DNA from 3 places in the Vibrio azureus genome. Region 3 is predicted to be linked to each of the others. Evidence: predicted binding sites of a transcription regulator. Region 3 holds the regulator's gene; each other region holds the start of a gene.
The links. The regulator PurR, encoded in region 3, represses purine synthesis genes. The targets are predictions, from matches to a motif close to TNANGNAAACGTTTNCNTNA.
Positions count from the first base shown of each region.

Region 1: purE (5-(carboxyamino)imidazole ribonucleotide mutase) is a predicted target of PurR. The motif match lies at 748-767, and genes of this name have one in related genera.
Region 2: BS333_RS07775 (inosine/guanosine kinase) is a predicted target of PurR. The motif match lies at 1,489-1,508, and genes of this name have one in related genera.

Region 1 covers NZ_CP018616.1:82,051-84,325, reverse strand. Annotated here, with positions in the region: gene hemF (oxygen-dependent coproporphyrinogen oxidase) at 1-52, opposite strand, end outside; gene tsaC (L-threonylcarbamoyladenylate synthase type 1 TsaC) at 82-639, opposite strand; gene purE (5-(carboxyamino)imidazole ribonucleotide mutase) at 837-1,322, shown strand; gene BS333_RS00400 (5-(carboxyamino)imidazole ribonucleotide synthase) at 1,328-2,275, shown strand, end outside.
Region 2 covers NZ_CP018616.1:1,705,164-1,707,438, forward strand. Annotated here, with positions in the region: gene BS333_RS07775 (inosine/guanosine kinase) at 110-1,414, opposite strand; gene BS333_RS07780 (hypothetical protein) at 1,530-1,799, opposite strand; gene mnmA (tRNA 2-thiouridine(34) synthase MnmA) at 2,136-2,275, shown strand, end outside.
Region 3 covers NZ_CP018616.1:1,091,354-1,093,628, reverse strand. Annotated here, with positions in the region: gene torD (molecular chaperone TorD) at 1-165, shown strand, start outside; gene purR (HTH-type transcriptional repressor PurR) at 596-1,606, shown strand; cyclic di-GMP riboswitch class I at 2,044-2,133, shown strand; gene BS333_RS05125 (TfoX/Sxy family DNA transformation protein) at 2,245-2,275, shown strand, end outside.

The sequences.
Region 1 (2,275 bases), 1.0 Mb from region 3:
CTTGTAAAGACAGCAAAAACTGCTTTACGGCGTATTTATCAATTGAAGACATACTGAATTACCCACTAGTTAAAGCCAAATCTAACCTTGTCTTAGGACTTGCCCAGTTTTTGCATCACGAATCTCACTGGGTTTATCACGGCCACTGGTTTTTCCATCCAAGATAGCGACTAACTGCTGACCTAATTGCACTTCTACCTCCGCCGTTGTCATACAAGGAGGTTGGCCAGTTAAGTTTGCACTGGTCGAAGTAATCGGCTTACCGAAGGCTTGACACAGGTCCTGAACCAAAGGGTGATCGGTGACTCGCACCGCAATGGAATCAAATTGTCCTGAGACCCAACTGGATACCTTGCTGCTGGCAGGCATCACCCAAGTATAAGGGCCTGGCCAAGTCGCATGCACACGTTCAAGTTGCTGCTGGGTTAATTGAGACTCATCAATATAAGGTTGAAGCTGAGCATAACTTGCAGCAATCAGAATTAAGCCTTTTTCAACGGGGCGCTGTTTAAGAGTTAATAGCTTTTGAATCGCTTCAGGATTATCAGGGTCACAACCCACACCAAATACACCTTCCGTTGGGTAAGCTAATACATCACCATTTTTGAGTGCTTCAAGTGCTAATTCAAAGTTATTCACTGATCACATCCTGAGTTTTATTAATCGGGTGGAAGGGTAAGTGTACAAAAATTCATTCTCAGAGACTAAAGCAATTTTTTACAAAACCTCTATATCTTACATAAAACCCCACGCAAACGTTTGCCTAAGAAAAAAATCCTCGTATAATACGCGCAAAATTATCAGCTCACCTAATTTGCAGCTTGAAGGAGTTTAAGATGAAAGTCGGTATCATCATGGGATCTAAGTCCGATTGGCCAACAATGAGATTAGCCGCAGAAATGCTAGAGCAATTTGGCATCCCTTACGAGACAAAAGTGGTCTCTGCACATCGCACTCCCCAACTGCTTGCAGACTATGCGACCAGCGCCAAAGAACGTGGCATTAAGGTCATCATTGCCGGGGCAGGAGGCGCTGCTCATTTACCCGGTATGGCAGCGGCTTTTACCAGCGTTCCTGTCTTAGGCGTTCCTGTTCAATCCCGCGCGCTAAAAGGCATGGATTCTTTACTCTCAATTGTCCAAATGCCAAAGGGAATTGCAGTCGGCACGCTCGCGATTGGCGAAGCTGGTGCAGCAAATGCTGGAATTCTTGCCGCACAGATTCTTGGTACTCATGATGAGTCGATCATGCAGAAAGTTGAAGCCTTCCGCAGCGAACAAACAGAAACTGTGCTCGCTAACCCTAACCCAGCTGAGGATTGATCATTATGCATGTACTGGTTCTTGGTGCTGGACAGTTAGCACGTATGATGTCTCTTGCAGCAGCGCCATTGAATATCCAGATCTCAGCTTATGATGTGGTGAGTGGCAATATTGTTCATCCATTAACTCAACATGTACTCGGCCATGGCTTAGAGAATGCGATTGAACAAGTCGATGTCATCACTGCCGAATTCGAACATATTCCCCATGATGTACTCGAAGTGTGTCAAACAAGTGGCAAATTTCTACCAAGTGCTCAAGCCATTAAAGCAGGTGGTGATCGGCGTCTTGAAAAAACCTTACTTGATGATGCTGGCGTGCGAAACGCTCAATACTACGTGATTGATACTCGTGAAGACTTTAACTGTGCCATTGAACAAATTGGTCTACCCATGGTGCTAAAAAGCGCTTTAGGCGGTTATGATGGCAAAGGACAATGGCGCTTAAAAGACACGACGCAAATCGATACCGTTTGGCAAGAGATGGCAGCATGTATCGCAATGACGCCTTCTCAAGCGATCGTTGCTGAAGAATTTGTGCCGTTTGAGCGTGAAGTCTCGCTAGTGGGCGCTCGAGATAAAAGTGGCAATGTTGAGGTTTATCCCTTAGCGGAAAATGTTCACACCAACGGGGTTTTAAGTCTTTCAACCGCCATTGATGCCCCTGAGCTACAACAGCAAGCCAAGCAAATGTTTACTGCCATCGCCAACCATTTAAATTATGTTGGCGTCCTTGCCATAGAGTTCTTTGAGGTCAATAGCACGCTATTGGTTAATGAAATTGCACCGCGTGTGCATAACTCAGGTCATTGGACCCAACAAGGTGCTGAGACATGCCAGTTTGAAAACCATATCCGCGCAGTATGTGGCCTACCACTTGGGAGTACAAAATTGATCAGAGAGACTTCAATGATCAATATTCTGGGCGAGGATACCTTGCCAATTGAACTGCTT
Region 2 (2,275 bases), 610 kb from region 3:
TATAAAAGGACCTCACATTGGTCCTTTTTTATTATATCTTTATAGAAATAAAAATGACGCATTAATCGCGTCATTTTATTTAACTGTTTTCATTAATTAAAACATATAATTAACGTTCCCAATATGCTTCCTCAAGGCTATCTTCTCTCTCAGGCAACCCGCGAGAAAGACGAGGTGAATGCTGAACAAGTACTTCATAACTTGCACGGTTTGCATATTTACAAACTTGCGAGAAAGAAGAATATGTCAAATATTCGTTAGTATGTTTACTCGAGTTCGGAACATTTTCTTTATGATATTTATTTGCCGCCATATCATGAAGAACAGCAGAAAGAGCCGCATCACCCGCCCCGTTAGTATTTTTTATTTTTTCAGGCCCCCCCATGTATGGTGCGATATGCGAATAAACTTTTATTGCACTCGCGCATGACTCTTGTTTGGCTGGGCGACTGAATTCGTAACGGTTAAACTCCGCGATAGAGCCTGGCAACAGTGGCAACGACGTCTCACGTTTTGTGCTATCTTCAGTATACCCGGCCATAAATAGCCCCACTGGACCTGCGGTACATAAAACTAAGTCTGTCCAATCAAGCGCTTTATCAGACGCTGCAAGTGGATCAGATTCACCCGTCAATGCTTCCGCTTCATCTTCATTCATGGCAACAACAGAAACATGTTCTCTAATAAAGTCTTGCCAAAACTCAGGATCATCCTGAATAACAAACTTAGTGCCCAACGTTAATACAACAGGCACATCATATTTTTTGGCGTAGCTAATCGCCCTCATAGTCGCTTCAGGCATTGGATCACCTGCTTTACAACGAACTAAGTAAGCGGTTAATACTAGGGCTGATGCATTAGCAAAAATATGCTCAGGAATATTGTCTGCAACAAGTTGGTTCATTTGACCTTCACTGATTGCAAAAGTCCGTTCACCATCTTCTGTAATCAAAGCAAAGCATCGACCGATTGCACCATCGACACCTTGTAAGTGATTCAAGTCCATTCGACTGGATGTATTACATAAATAACGGTACCCATAGCTACCGATCTTGATATCTTGGCTCATTACTCCAAGCAAGGTTGAACGATCATCAGCAAGCACCGAGTAATTGTGTAAGGTATTACCAATGGTACCGCCTGCATATTCATTAGTAATCAGGTTCTCGTCTTTCAATTGCTGATATAACGCTTCTGCTTTTATGTCATCAATAACAAGCGAATGACCTTTACTCAAACCATACTTTTCAATGATATCCGTTGTTACCTTCGCTTCAATATCAACCAAGGTTTGATCAATACCGATGACATGAGTACGTGTCATTTTCTTGCTTTCTTGTGCTTGTGTTACGAGCGGGTCACGCGCATGAACAGGAAAATAATGCTTTGATTTGCGTTGTCCAGGAAATTTCATATTGTTTGTCTGAGTAAGGGAAAAAATAAAGGCCGATTCTATAACGCTTGCATAATAGCAGCAATAACGACCATTATAGCAAACGTTTGCGAGGTGTTATTTTATTTATATAATTTTATTCACCTTCCATAAAACTTAAGTCAGGCAATTGATTGAGGTGAACCGTATAACGTTTTAGATCAAATTGCCCCGCATTTTTCATTATATCAAACACTTCAATAGACATTGCACACGCCATCATGGCCACGGCATCTTCGCGTGATGTGCCCGTCATCATTAAACGCATTAACGTTTCTTTCACTTTAATAGGGTTACCATCTTCAAGTTGATTTTCTATTATTTCAAGGAGTTCACTTTCTTGAAGAAATTGGTTTTCTTGAGTCATTTTGCTGAGTTCCACTTGTTTTTTAACAATCATACCATATATATAGTCAAGTCATCTCAAGATGCCATGTTCATCAAAACGATCGTAGCTCTCAGGCACACATATCGTTTTTGTAAAGCTTGTCGGTTCTATGAGCTATATCGTTTCAGTAAACCATATTGTTTCTATAAATTATACTGCTTCTATAAATCGTCGTGCTTTACGATACATACTCAAAGCAATTAATTATGATAAATCAGTCGTTGTTTACTAGACACTGATTTTAATCTCGGATCTGTCACCGGGATGCAGACTCTGCTAGAATCTTCATCCCGTTTATCAAAGTGGTGTTTAGTAATGTCTGATAACAGCCAAAAGAAAGTCATTGTCGGCATGTCCGGCGGCGTTGATTCCTCTGTTTCCGCGTATCTTCTACAACAACAGGGTTACCAAGTTGAAGGCCTGTTCATGAAGAACTGGGAAGAAGATGACAATGA
Region 3 (2,275 bases):
GCATTTTCAGAGCAAAATGACTTTATTCAACAACATTTATTAAGTTGGTTGCCGCAATTTGATGCTAAATGTCAGAAATTTGATGAATTTGGCTTCTATAGCAGTATTTCTCAATTACTCATTTCATTCTGTAAACTAGACAGCACCTACCTTATTGGTGAATAATTAGTAATTATTTTATGGAGCTTATTCATTTAAGCTCCTATTTGTTCACACATTCACCGTTAACTTGATAGCAAAATCACGTTAAGCAGATTAAATTATGACTTAATCCATGCAAATTCATCGCTGAAAATATTGCCAGCGCACTGACACACGTCTAAAATGTGAGCGCAATCGATTAAGTATAAGTAAACCGCGACTAATAAGCGGTTTTTGTTTTTATCCATTCGTCTAACGAATCTTTACTCTTTATAAAACAAACAGATAATCAGTCACCAATAGATGGTGCGACTCAATCCTAGACAGAGCGCTAAACAAGCAGACGAGAGGGAGCAGTTCCATTACTTTTCTGTGGTTTAGATAGCCAACGACTATTATTGCTTATCGCTAGAACGTTTTTCGAAGATGGATAGCCCGATACAGGATTTCATTTATGGCCACAATCAAAGACGTAGCTCGTTTAGCAGGCGTTTCTACGACCACAGTTTCTCATGTAATCAATAAAACACGTTTCGTTGCAGAAGCAACCCAAGAGAAAGTGATGAAAGCCGTTGAGTCTCTCAACTATGCGCCAAGTGCGGTAGCTCGTAGTTTGAAGTGTAACACTACACGTACTATTGGTATGCTTGTCACTCAATCAACCAACCTGTTTTTCTCAGAAGTCATTGACGGTGTTGAAAGTTATTGCTATCGCCAAGGATACACTTTGATTCTTTGTAATACTGGGGGCATCTATGAAAAGCAACGCGACTATATCCGTATGCTTGCTGAAAAGCGTGTTGATGGGATTTTAGTCATGTGTTCTGATTTGACCGAAGAGCTAAAAGAAATGCTCGATCGTCACCCTGACATTCCAAAAGTTGTTATGGATTGGGGCCCAGAAAGCTCACAAGCTGATAAAATCATAGATAACTCCGAAGAAGGTGGCTACATAGCGACAAAATTCCTTATCGATAATGGTCATACTGATATTGCCTGTCTAAGTGGTCACTTTGATAAAGCGGCGTGTAAAGAGCGCATTGCAGGCTTCAACCGTGCCATGGTGGAAGCTAACCTAGCAGTAAACAGCGAATGGATGATTGAAGGTAACTTCGAATGTGATACCGCCGTTTTAGCTGCGGATAAAATTACAGCAATGAAGAACCGACCAACGGCTGTTTTCTGCTTCAATGACACTATGGCATTAGGCTTAATGAGTCGCCTTCAACAAAACGGCTATAAAATACCTGATGACATTTCCATTATTGGTTATGACAATATTGAATTGGCGGAATACTTCTCTCCACCCCTAACGACCATTCACCAACCCAAACGCCGAGTAGGCAAAAACGCCTTTGAAATTCTTTTGGAACGCATCAAAGATAAAGAACACGAAAAACGCGTATTCGAAATGCAACCAGAGATTGTCGTGCGGAGCACCGTCAAGAATCTGAAAAATCTATAGCTTCACCTATACCCAAGTGTTCTCAAGATGCTTGGGTACAACCTCCCCCTATCTTGCTTGCTTGCTTGCTTGCTAAAATAGCCTCCATCAAAATTGACTCAGCCGTTAACATTTTATGTCCAAGTAACTTCATGTGCTTGAGTATATATTTCAAACAGGCACTGATACTGTTTCAATCAGGCGCTAATGTGCAAACCCAAACATTCACGTCGGTTATATTTTCTTTATTTCTAAGCAAAGTGGTTAATATAGACAAAACAATTAATATCAATGACTTCCACAACAAATCATACGCCGAGAAAATAAATTGCCCATTATACAACAAACCTAAAATAAGCATATACACTCATAAAAATAAGCATATTAACTGAACCAGTATCACATTTCTTTATTTACATTGTGATGTTAATTCAAGATACAAAGTATCCTCAAAATTGTCACGCACAGGGCAAACCATTTGAAAGAATGGGACGCAAAGCTTCCGGCCTTAACCACCTTTTTAAGTGGAAGGTAGCGGGGTTGCCGATGGCAAGCAGGCTGCAATCGAATATCTTTTATAAGCTTGCATGCTTGTAATTGCTTAACTCTCGGACCTGACTTTTGGTGGCGTAATATTAATTACACCGAGATAACAGATCATGGATAAACCGATACTCAAAGATTCAATGA